3 regions of the Streptococcus sp. 2022WUSS037 genome follow, and region 3 is predicted to be linked to each of the others. Evidence: predicted binding sites of a transcription regulator. Region 3 holds the regulator's gene; each other region holds the start of a gene.
The links. Region 3 encodes CtsR, which represses protease genes until heat stress. Its sites were predicted from a motif close to TTGGTCAAAAAAGGTCAAANA; they were not measured.
Positions count from the first base shown of each region.

Region 1: the regulator CtsR is predicted to act here: its motif matches at 2,031-2,051, upstream of ODU55_RS04160 (ATP-dependent Clp protease ATP-binding subunit).
Region 2: the regulator CtsR is predicted to act here: its motif matches at 1,938-1,958, upstream of holA (DNA polymerase III subunit delta).

Region 1 covers NZ_JAOTGJ010000006.1:46,748-51,087, reverse strand. The annotation lists gene ODU55_RS04170 (peptidoglycan bridge formation glycyltransferase FemA/FemB family protein) at 1-641, shown strand, start outside; gene ODU55_RS04165 (peptide deformylase) at 671-1,081, shown strand; gene ODU55_RS04160 (ATP-dependent Clp protease ATP-binding subunit) at 2,305-4,340, shown strand, end outside.
Region 2 covers NZ_JAOTGJ010000005.1:48,203-52,542, reverse strand. The annotation lists gene sodA (superoxide dismutase SodA) at 171-776, opposite strand; gene holA (DNA polymerase III subunit delta) at 854-1,885, opposite strand; partial or broken gene ODU55_RS03625 (MBL fold metallo-hydrolase) at 2,004-2,555, opposite strand; gene ODU55_RS03620 (G5 domain-containing protein) at 2,889-4,340, shown strand, end outside.
Region 3 covers NZ_JAOTGJ010000001.1:74,107-78,446, reverse strand. The annotation lists gene tsf (translation elongation factor Ts) at 1-678, shown strand, start outside; gene ODU55_RS00325 (GNAT family acetyltransferase) at 1,054-1,755, opposite strand; gene ODU55_RS00320 (thioredoxin domain-containing protein) at 1,755-2,093, opposite strand; gene ODU55_RS00315 (CtsR family transcriptional regulator) at 2,237-2,695, shown strand; gene ODU55_RS00310 (ATP-dependent Clp protease ATP-binding subunit) at 2,699-4,340, shown strand, end outside.

The DNA.
Region 1 (4,340 bases), on a different contig from region 3:
TAAAAAATTCAGAAAGTTACGGTATCAGGATTCGTAGCATCAATCATAAGGAGCTTTCAGCTTTCAAAAAAATAATTGAGGAAACTGGAGCTAGACAAGGCTTTGAAGATAGAGATAGTGGTTACTATAACAGTCTTTTTGAAAGCTTTGGTACACAGGCAGATTTTTTAGTTGCAGAACTTGACCCGAAAGCCAGTCTAAAGCAAATTGAAAAGGAAATAGAAACAAGTGATAGAAATTCAAAACAGTATGCACAGCAAGTGCAGAAATTGTTGAAAAAACAGGAGGCGGTTCAAAATATTTTAAATCAAACTCAGACAGCTCCTATTTTTTTGGCATGTGCACTGATAATTTATGATGTGAATGAGGCAACTTATCTTTTTGGTGGCTCATATTCAGAGTTTCAAAGCCTATCTGCACCTTTCTTACTTCAATATGAGGCGATGCAACGTGCAATAAAACGAAATCTTAAGCGTTATAATTTCCTTGGTATTCAAGGGATATTCGACAGCTCAGATGGTGTTCTTCGATTTAAACAGAACTTTAATGGTTACATTTTGAGAAAAGCTGGTACTTTTCGCTATTATCCTCATCCTATAAAGCATAAAATAATTCAAATTATCAAAAAAATAGTAAAATAATACTATATACTTTATCGAAAGAGGTTCCCATGATTCAACCCATAATGAAAGATATTTTCTTCCTGCAGCAGAAGTCTGAGCCTGCGACTCAGCTAGATGTGCAGGTAGGTCAAGATTTACAGGATACTTTGGTAGCCAACGCTCACGCATGCGTGGGCATGGCGGCCAACATGATTGGCGTCAAAAAGCGGATTATCATCGTCAACATGGGTTTTACCAACCTGGTCATGTACAATCCCGTCCTCATCAGCAAGGCCAAGCCTTATAAGACTGAGGAGGGTTGCCTGTCGTTGGAAGGTACCCGCCCCACCACTCGTTATCAGGAGATTGAAATGGAGTTTTTGGATGCTTCATGGAAAAAGCAGAGCCTAAAGCTGACAGACTTCCAAGCTCAGATTGTTCAGCATGAACTAGATCATTTGGAAGGGATTATCATCTAGTAGCTATCAAATCTACCGTCAGTTAGATTTTTTATCGTCGTTTAGTTTATCTTTTATTACTGCGGCGAATGAGGAAACTTCGTTTCCTTATTTCCAACTTCAAATAATCTCATCATTATTTGAACTCGCTTTGCCGTACCTTGCGAATGTTACTTACGATCGTAAGTGCGATTTCCAACCTTTAATAGTCCGCTGGACTATTGATGCTACCTGCAGCTTTTGATGCGAACTTTGTTCGCTCTATTTCCCACCTCCAAAGGTTCCCCAAACCTTTAGAGCTAGTACTAAAAGTAAACTAAAAGACTATATCAAAAAGTCAAAAAAAGTCAAACAAAACTATTGACTTTTACTGACCAATGATGTAAAATAAGATTCGTAAGGTAAAGGACCTTACGAATTCTTTGAACAAAAGGTCAGTTTAGGTCAAACGAGAAGGGTTTGACTTACTCTTGAACCTATTGGTCAGTAAAAGACAAACTTCTAAGGAGGTTATATGAAAGACAGGATTATACCCTATTAGCGTCATTCAGTTTATCTTTTATTACTGCGGCGAATGGGAGTGGGAAAGAACTAAACCATTCATAGAAGAGTTCGTTTTCCCACCCCCGCACAGTTGATTAGGTTAGATTTGGAGTGTAAAACACGAACAAATCTGCCAATCAACCACTGCGCTGAGATGTTGACACTAACTTTGAGAAGCGGTGCTGGGCTTTTTGCCCAGCCTCTATCTCCAACTTCAAATAATCTCATTATTATTTGAACTCGCTTTGCCGTACCTTGCGAATGTTACTTACTATCGTAAGTGCGATTTCCAACCTTTAATAGTCCACTGGACTATTGAAGCTACCTGCAGCTTTTGATGCGAACTTTGTTCGCTCTATTTTCCACCTCCAAAGGTTCCCCAAACCTTTAGAGCTAGTACTAAAAGTAAACTAAAAGACTATATCAAAAAGTCAAAAAAAGTCAAACAAAACTATTGACTTTTACTGACCAATGATGTAAAATAAGATTCGTAAGGTAAAGGACCTTACGAATTCTTTGAACAAAAGGTCAGTTTAGGTCAAACGAGAAGAGTTTGACTTACTCTTGGACCTATTGGTCAGTAAAAGACAAACTTCTAAGGAGGTTAATATGAAAGACAGGATTATACCCTACTAGCTATTTTTTTAAAACAAAGGTCAGTAAAAGTCAAAAACAAATAAAACTTAAACGAGGTAAAAACGATGAATAACAATTTCAATAACTTTAACAATATGGACGATATTTTCAATCAACTCATGGGCAACATGGGTGGTTATAGTACAGAGCGTCGTCGCTATTCTATCAATGGTCGTGAAGTGACACCGGAGGAATTTGCCATTTACCGTCAGACTGGTCGCCTGCCACAGACAGAAGAAGTGGCTCAAACCCAGGCTAAAGGTCAGATAAAGTCAGACGGAATTCTGGCAAAACTTGGTTGCAATTTGACACAAGATGCGCGTGAAGGGAAGTTGGATCCAGTCATTGGACGAAACAAGGAAATTCAAGAAACATCTGAAATCCTGGCTCGCCGTACGAAAAACAATCCTGTTCTGGTCGGTGATGCGGGTGTTGGTAAAACTGCGGTAGTAGAAGGCTTGGCTCAAGCCATTGTCAATGGTGATGTGCCAGCAGCCATTAAGAACAAGGAAATCATCTCCATCGACATTTCAGGCTTGGAAGCTGGGACTCAGTACCGCGGAGCCTTTGAGGAAAATGTGCAAAATCTTGTGGATGAAGTCAAAAAAGCTGGCAATATCATTCTCTTCTTTGATGAAATTCATCAGATTTTGGGAGCTGGTAGCACTGGTGGAGACTCAGGTTCCAAGGGCTTAGCAGATATTCTCAAACCAGCCCTGTCACGTGGAGAGTTGACCGTCATTGGTGCGACCACGCAAGACGAGTACCGCAATACCATTCACAAAAATGCTGCTCTGGCTCGTCGTTTCAATGAAGTCAAGGTTAATGCTCCGTCCGCAGAAGACACCTACCAGATTTTGAAAGGTATCAAGCCGCTTTATGAAGCCCACCACAATATTGAATTGCCAGATGAGGTCTTGAGAGCTGCGGTTGATTATTCCGTCCAATATATTCCACAACGTAGCTTGCCTGATAAGGCTATTGATCTGGTCGATGTGACTGCTGCTCACTTAGCTGCACAACATCCTGTTACAGATATCCAGGCTTTGGAGGCAGAGATTGAACAGGCTAAAGCTTTGCAAAGTCAAGCAGCTGAAAAAGAAGATTACGAAACAGCACTCAATGAAAAAGTCCGCATCGACAAGCTCCAAGAACAAATTGACAACCACACGGAGCAACAGAAAGTGGTAGCGACTGTTAATGATGTGGCTCAGGCGGTTGAGCGAATGACAGGAATTCCAGTTTCACAAATGGGAGCTTCTGACATTGAACGACTCAAGGAATTGAAACATCGCCTGGAGACAAATGTAATTGGTCAAGACGATGCGGTGGAAGCAGTATCTCGTGCTATTCGTCGGAATCGTGCAGGTTTTGATGACGGCAACCGTCCGATTGGTTCCTTCCTCTTTGTCGGTCCGACAGGTGTGGGTAAGACAGAGTTGGCAAAACAGTTAGCGCTAGACTTGTTTGGTAACAAGGAGGCCATTATTCGTTTGGATATGTCTGAATACAGTGATCGGACAGCCGTTTCCAAATTAATCGGTACCACAGCTGGTTATGTTGGTTATGATGATAATTCCCATACTCTTACAGAGCGTGTCCGTCGTAATCCTTACTCCATTGTACTCTTGGATGAGATTGAAAAAGCAGATCCACAAGTGATTACCCTCCTTTTGCAAGTGCTAGATGATGGTCATTTGACAGACGGACAGGGCAACCAAGTCAATTTCAAAAATACCCTTGTCATCGCGACTTCAAATGCTGGTTTTGGTTATGGAATGCCAGAAGGTGAAGAAAATCAAGACATCATGGACCGCATCGCACCATTCTTCCGTCCGGAGTTCCTTAACCGTTTCAACGCAGTTATCGAATTCAAACACTTGGGCAAAGAAGACCTCAAGGCAATCGTTGATTTGATGTTAGGCCAGGTCAATAAGACCCTAGCTAAAAAAGGTATTCACTTAGAAGTGACTGAGGCAGCCAAAGAGTTCTTGATGGAAGAAGGCTATGATCAGGCTATGGGAGCTCGTCCATTGCGCCGTGTGATTGAAAATCAGATTCGAGACAAGGTGACAGATTACTATCTGGATCACCTAGATGT
Region 2 (4,340 bases), on a different contig from region 3:
AACAAAAAATTATAAAAATATTCGTTTATTCTTACTTTTGCATCATTTTTCTGAAAATATCTTGTTATTTTTATCCATAATACGAAAAATCAGCCCTCTTCCCTTACACAATTCTCTCCAAAGTACTCTTCGCAACTAAAAAATCTCTTCCAAACGGAAGAGAACTGTTGTTATTTAGCTGCTTGATAAAGTTCATCAACCTTATTCCAGTTAATCACTTCAAAGAAGGCTTTGATGTAGTTTGGACGGACGTTACGGTAGTTGAGGTAATAAGCATGCTCCCAAACGTCCAATGCCAAGATTGGTTTCAAACCTTGCATGATTGGTGTGTCTTGGTTAGCAGTGGAGATAACTTCCAACTTGCCTTCTTTATTGACAACCAAGAAAGCCCAGCCTGAACCAAAACGAGTTGTTGCAGCTGTAGTGAAGGCTTCTTTGAAGGCATCAAATGAACCAAAAGTTGCATCGATATCAGCTGCTAATTCTGCTGAAATTTCTGTTTTTTCTGGTGAAAGCAACTCCCAGAAAAGAGCGTGGTTGAGGTGACCACCACCATTGTTGATAAGGGCTTGGCGGATATCAGCTGGAATGCTCTCTACATCTGACAAAAGAGCTACCAAGTCTTCACCGATTTCAGGGTGTTTTTCAAGGGCAGCATTTGCATTTGCAACATAAGTCGCATGGTGCTTGTCATGGTGCAAGGTCATTGTTTCTGCATCAATATGTGGTTCCAAAGCATCGTAAGCGTATGGAAGGTCTGGTAAAATAATTGCCATTTATTTGTTCTCCTATACTAATTGATATACCTATTGTACTCCAATGTGAGAGCCTTTTCAATTTTTTTGTCTGATAATCACGATGTTGCAATTTTTAACAAGGCAAGATCAAATAAGTAATCCTTATCAAACTGACCGGTCTTGATGTGGTAATCCGTTTCAATCAACAAGCGAACTACCTTTTTCAAAAATCCAATGGATAGGTAGCGGGAATCTCGAAGGGCAAATTTAATTTGGAATGGATTGACCTTCCGTCCCATGATTTCTGACAATTCTGCCACCATCTGTTGCTCACTTTTGCCCTGTTCTTGAAGAATTTGAACCTGCAAATAAGTCCGAAATTGGGTCAGCATAATGGCGATTAGTTTGATTTCGTCTTCTCCCTGTAATCGTAAGTCACGAACCAGCTGACGGGCCTCATCCATTTTGGACTGGAGAACCATCTGTGTCAGGTCAAAAATATTGTCTTGCAAGGTCTTAGGAATGGCAGCGTCAATGTCTGCCATCGTAATCAATTTTTGTCCCTTATAGGACTGTAAAAAAGCTAGGTTTTTACTGATTTCGGCAAAGTCAAAATTAGATTTTCCAAGGAGGTATTGAAAAACATCTCCCCCCATATTTAGACCTAGGCGACCAATTTCCTTCTGGAAAAACTGGCGCAAATCGGCTTCTTTCAGAGGACTAGTTTCCAAAATCAGACCATCTCGCTTGAGGAGTTTGACCAAGCGTCGTTTGCTATCTAACTTCCCTGGGGCTAGGATAATCAATCGTGTCGTGTCAACTGGATTTTCCAAATAAGCCTCAAATTGCTTGAGCTCGTCATCCGTCAAATGCCGCTTCTTATCCGTCGTCAAGTCAGCAAAATAATCAAGAATGACAACTTTTTCATCTGAAAAAAATGGAAGAGAAACCAAATCCAAATCCACCTGACTATAATCCGCCTCTGACATATCAAAATAGGCAAAACCAAGGTCTGCAGGATCGAAATCGATTTGTCGCAACAATAAATCTTTTGCAATCTGATATTGGCCGACATCTTCACCGCATAAAACAGTCAAGGGGCCTAATTTCTCTTTTTTTAATGTCTCAATCTGTCCAATAACTAACATGTATACCTCATATTCTGTTTTCATTTTACCACAAAAACGATGAGGCTGGCAAAATGTCAAAAAAGAAAAAACACAAAATCAATTGCTGAGATACCTTGATTTCATGCTTTTCATCATTTTAGTTCGCTAAATTTTTCGCAGTTGCGGGAATGACCAGTCGCCTATCTTGTTTCTCCGTAAAAGGAACAATTGGAGGTCGCGGTCTTTCCATATAGGCTACGACTTCTTGACCAGACGGGTCAAATTGGAGCAGAGAGTAAAATGGATCATGGTAAAACAAGAAAATGTAGCCATTTTCATAAGCTTCTTTTGTCCACCTTGTCTTAGCGGCGATGCTATCCATAGGATAATCATCCACAGCAGCCACCCAAAGTGGATTGCGGTGAACGTGAGTCAGAACGGTATCGGCCATATGAATGATGGTTTGGTGTTCTTGTTTTAAGAGAATCAAGCAGTGGCCATTGCTATGACCTCCGGTTCGATGCATCTCAATTCCTGGAATAATTTCTATCGATTCACCGAAAGTGATTACTTGCGATTGGATGGCTTCCCAATTCTCCTTGAGATAGGTCCCTCGGGTTCTAGGATTTGGATTTCTTACCTCATTCCACTCAATTTCATTGATGTAAATCTGTGCATTAGGGAAGGTTGAGACGATTTCACCATCTTCCATACAGGTTATATACTTAAATATTCACTTAATTTGAAAAGAAAAATGAAATAGTTCTAATTAAGATTTTTTCACTGTCAAAGAACCAATATTCACAAATGAAGTACTTTTAGATAAAAGATGATTTTCGGTAGTTTGGTGAATACTGACTGTATTTTAGAGAAACGAATGGTGAAGAGCTTAAAATCTAGCCTTAGAAAGAAGTATAGACAAATAATATAGGTTCTTAGTTAGTTAAAGTAAGCAACAACCGTTCAAAATACAGTATGTTTGCGAAAACGCTTAATTTATGTTATATTCTAGCTAACAACATGAACTAGAAAAGGGGAAAATATGGAACGGAAACAAAGATTTTCTATAAAAAAATTATCAATCGGTGTTGTGTCCATTTGTATCGGATTTGCATTTCTTACTCAAGGAAACAGTACTGTAGCAGCCGCTGAAAAGAGTGTTGAAGTTATTGTTAGCAACGCAACAGGAGAAGAGGAAAACATCCCTACTCAACCTACGGAAACACCTAACAATAAAAAGAGCATTCAAAATACGGAAACTACTACTCAAGAAGAAATCACCATAGATAATACGGTTGAGGGACAAACTGATACAGAAAAAAGCACCAGTCCGGAACAAGCGGTACCCGAATCTACCGCCAGTCATACTGACCACCTTGCAAATACCGGAGACACCACTACAACTTCATCTTCAACAGAGAGCTCAGTAAATGAAGTAGAGTTACCAACGGAAACTACTGCTCTTTACTCCCCTGAATCATCCTCTAAAATAGAAACTATCGACGCCAGTCTTAAAGCAGAGCAACCTAACACAAGCGAAGGAACAACAGCCCTTCGTGCCGCAACAAATACAAGCCCCACAACTACTGTGACTGGAAATGATACTGCTATCCAAGCAATTGAAAATGGAAGCATCACTCCGTCTAAAACGATAGCATCTCTAAACGCTGAAGAGAAACAAACTCTTAACAACCTTATTCTCACAAACTTTGAAACTAGCGCTGATAAAGTAGCTTTACTAGATGTTGTAAAACCTAAAGAGAGTTTAAGTATTTCTGATTTAACAAAATATTTTGTTCCGCTTATAAAACAACTAAAGTCGGATCCTAATTACAAGCACTTGACTGACCAAGAAAGGTCCGCTGAAGCAACAAAATTAGCGCTGATTGAAGCAAACAAAAACCTCTACGAAGATGCGAGTATTGAAGCTCTTGCGCCTGAGGCGAAAAACACTTTCCAACAACTACTTGCATTTAACAATGGTCAGCTACTTACGGAAAAATCAGGGCTTACAGTTGAAACTCTAAAAAATAATCTTAGTCAACTGTATCGTGGTGTCCTATACCTCCAGCAACAATACTCCTTTGAAAAAGATTTACCACAAACTCTTGTCTTTACTCCCCACACAATCGGTAATATCCAAACTGACCAGACAAGTGCCTATGACCGATTGATGGCTTATGGTGGTCGTATTACTGATAAACGGTCACTTGCCTTAAATCTTAATCAAAATCAGTTTAAAGAACGCCAAATTTCTCAATACACTGGTACCAAATCTACTGCTGAATTAGTTGAAAAAATAGCTCAATCTAAAGGAAAAGATGTAAATAGCTACTTTACAGAACAATCTCAGGCACTGATTGGAACTAGCCCGAACCTCTCCATCTTTGAATTATTAAAAACAAATAAGCCAGATTACATTCTCCCTATCCTCTCACAAGGAAAAGGAATTTACGTTGCGGGTACTAGCAACAGTTTGACTCTTGGGCTTTTA
Region 3 (4,340 bases):
CTTGAAGAAGCATACGTAAACGCAACTGCAACAATCGGTGAGAAAATCTCATTCCGTCGCTTTGCTTTGGTTGAAAAAACAGATGCTCAAGCATTTGGTGCATACCAACACAACGGCGGCCGTATCGGTGTTATCTCAGTTATCGACGGTGGAGATGAGACTCTTGCAAAACAAATCTCAATGCACATCGCTGCGATGAAACCAACTGTTCTTTCTTACACTGAATTGGATGAGCAATTCGTTAAAGATGAGTTGGCACAAATCAACCACAAAATCGAACAAGACAACGAAAGCCGTGCAATGGTTGACAAACCAGCATTGCCATTGTTGAAGTACGGTTCAAAAGCTCAATTGACTGACGAAGTGATTGCAGCAGCTGAAGAAGCTATCAAGGCTGAATTGGCAGCAGAAGGCAAACCAGAAAAAATCTGGGACAAAATCATCCCAGGTAAAATGGACCGCTTCATGCTTGACAATACTCAAGTTGACCAAGCTTACACACTTCTTGCACAAGTTTACATCATGGACGACAGCAAAACAGTTGAAGCTTACTTGAACTCAGTGAACGCTTCAGTTGTAGAATTTGCTCGTTTCGAAGTAGGTGAAGGTATCGAGAAAGCTTCAAACGACTTCGAAGCAGAAGTTGCAGCTACGATGGCAGCAGCTCTTGGTAAATAATTGGTAGTCTTCATTTTATCTTTTATTACTTCGACGAGCGAGGAAACGTTGTTTCCATATTTCCAACTTCAAATACTCCACTGGAGTATTTGAACTCGCCTTGCCGTACTTCAGTACAGCCTACGGCTCTTTTGAGGCGAACTTGGTTCGCACTATTTCCAGCCTTCAAAGGTTCCCCAAACCTTTGAAGCGAGTACTAAAAGCAAACTGAAAGACTGCTCGACAATTCAAGAACTTCCGAAAGGAGGTTCTTTTTTTGATAAATCGGTCTTAGGGCTGATGCCTGAGTAGGTCGAGTGAGTTATACTATACTCAATCCTAAATATTTTTCATAATCTCCTTAAAAAGCACCGGCCTTGTGGTCGGTGCTTTTTGTTAGATTTCTAAAATATAAGTATCCCAGCTAGGTTTGTGTGGTTGTCGGAATTGGTCAGCCAAGCGCATGGCGATAGGATCACAGTCATCAGCCTCAAAGCTAATTTGCTCATATTGTTCAAATAGGGAGCCAATAACTGCTTGGATGAAGGAATCAAAGCTTTGTACATCTTTTCCGCATACGTAGGCAATTTCATTGTTTTCTACGAAGGCCCAGTTTTCTGAGTCTGTATAAACTAGTTCAGGTAAATCCTTTTCGAATTCTTCTTGACTGGCAGTCCAAGGGTTGATGTCTTGATGAACTGTCTGATAGTGGTCAAAGAATCGCTGGCTAGCTCTTTGGTAGAGTGCGGTACCTTTGCGGACTATGTTTAGGTTGGTAGTGCCTGTTTGACTGAGATAGTCTTGTTTGGTCACTTCGAACTCATAACATTTCCGCTTGCAGACAAATCCAGCTGCGGTGAGGAAATGGATTTTTTCCTGCTCTGCAGAGGAGAGCATAACCTGAAGAGGCTTTTTGCCCAAGGAAGTCTGTAGGGACTGGAAGAGCTGCTCTGCTATGGTACAATCGAAATCAACTAAATCCAGTCGCAGATAGGTATTGGTCTGGTGGTAGGGATTTTGGTAGCTGTGAATCTTGCCTACTGGTCTTCCGTGATGAGAGATGTGGAAGGTGTTGGCTTGGTAGGAAATGTCTAGCATTAGTCCTCAATAAAAGCCGCAATTTCTTCTTCCGTCATGCTGGAATTGCAGCGGACTTGGACGCCAGTCGATTTAGCGACTAAAAGACCAGGGACTGTAGGCACTTGGTAGTGGTCGCGAAGTGCTTGAAGTTGAGGACTGACTTGGCTGGAGTCGAGGAAGTGGACGGTCACTTGCTTGTCTTGGGCGACCTTATGGAGTTTTGGTGCAAAGCGGTTGCAGTAAGGGCAGGTTGCTCGTCCGATGAAGAGAACGTCGCCCTCTTGAGCAGTTAGGAGGCCCTGTGCCTGCTCCACGGTTACGCTAGTAAAATCTTGGATGTAGTCTTGGAAGTTCATAATGTTCTCCTTTTTTTCTTTTATTATAGGATAAAGCAGAGCAGATTTCAAAATTCTGCTACGGAAGGGACTGGGCTTTTGCTTTCAAAATTCTTCATTTTAGGGTATAATGGTCAAAGATAGTCAAAGAAAGAGGCGATACTATGGCGATGAAGAATACATCAGATTATATCGAAGAACATATCAAAGCCATCTTGGACCAGGTCAATGTGGCAGAGTTGCGTCGGAGTGAATTGGCCAGTCGGTTTGAAGTGGTGCCAAGTCAGATTAACTACGTGATAAAAACCCGTTTTACAGCCAGTCGAGGCTACATAGTGGAAAGCAAGCGTGGTGGCGGTGGCTACATTCGTATTGGTCGGATTACCTTTTCGGACAAGCACGAATTGGTTCATGATTTATTGAACAATATGGGCGAGCAACTATCTGCTACGGTATATGCGGATATTTTACAACTCCTTTTTGATGAAGGTTTGATGACAGAACGAGAAGGCAATCTCTTTTTGTCCACAGGCTCTGATGAAATATTAGGAAAAGATGCAAGTGTCATTCGCGCTCGCATGATGCGTCAAGTCTTACGACGCTTAGATAGGAAAGAGGATTGATTCATGAAAATTTCAACTGGTTTACAAAGGGTATTTGAAGATGCCCAGTTGGTCGCCCAACGTTATGCCTGTGATTACTTGGAAACCTGGCATGTTCTCTTATCATTTGTCATCAACCATGATACCGTTGCGGGAGCTGTCTTGGCAGAATATCCTGTTTCGATTTCTGACTATGAACATGCGACTTTTGTTGTGACGGATAAGGTTTATCGGGAAGAGTTGGATAGTTTCCGTATCTTGCCTTCTTCAAAACGTTTGGATGAAACGGCTAGTTTGGCCAAGAAAATTGCTGGAGTTGTCAAGGCCAAGGAGTTAGGTACAGAACATTTGTTCATGGCTATGCTCTTGGATAAACGTTCAACAGCTAGTCAGATTTTGGACAAGGTTGGTTTTCATTTTGAAGACTCAGATGATAAGATCCGTTTCTTGGATTTGCGTAAAAATTTGGAAGCCCGTGCAGGATTTACTAAGGAAGACTTAAAAGCAATCCGTAGTGTGATGAAGGGTGGAAAATCCAAGGCTGCGAATATGGGGCAGATGATGGGCATGCCTCCAGCTCCACAGACTGGTGGATTAGAGGACTATACTCGTGATTTGACCGCTTTGGCCCGTGAAGGCAAGATGGAGCCAGTTATCGGTCGCGATGCAGAAATCTCGCGGATGATCCAAATTCTATCACGTAAAACCAAGAACAACCCAGTTCTAGTTGGTGATGCTGGTGTCGGAAAAACTGCACTTGCTTTGGGTCTTGCTCAACGTGTTGCTGCAGGTGATGTCCCTGTCAGCTTGGCTAAGATGCGGGTTTTGGAACTTGACTTAATGAACGTTATCGCTGGAACTCGTTTCCGTGGTGATTTCGAAGAGCGGATGAATAATATCATCAACGACATCGAGGAAGATGGTCAGGTCATCCTCTTCATCGATGAGTTGCATACCATTATGGGTTCAGGGTCAGGGATTGATTCGACCTTGGATGCAGCCAATATCCTCAAACCAGCTCTTGCTCGTGGCACTCTCCGTACGGTCGGAGCGACGACTCAAGATGAGTACCAAAAACATATTGAGAAGGACGCAGCCTTGGTACGCCGTTTTGCCAAAGTAACCATTGAAGAGCCGACGGTGGAAGATAGCATTGCGATTTTAACAGGTTTAAAAGGAACGTTTGAGAAATACCATAGGGTCCGTATTGGAGATACTGCTGTTGAGACTGCCGTGACCTACGCTAAGCGGTATTTGACCAGCAAAAACCTGCCAGATTCTGCCATTGACTTGCTAGATGAAGCCAGTGCAACGGTACAAAATCGAGTGAAAGGGCAGACTGAGGAAACAGGTCTGACCAGCATAGACAAGGCCTTGATGGCTAGAAAGTACAAGACCGTCAGCAAGCTCTTACTTGAAGCGAAAGAAACAACAAAAGCTAATCAAAACTATGACTTAGAAGTGACGGAAGAAGATATTTTAGAAACACTTAGCCGCTTGTCAGGTATTCCTGTAGCCAAGCTCAGTCAGTCAGATACCAAGAAATATCTGAATTTGGAAGCAGAACTGCATAAACGTGTCATCGGTCAAGAAGAAGCTATTTCTGCAGTTAGCAGAGCTATTCGCCGCAATCAGTCGGGGATTCGTACAGGTCGCAGACCGATTG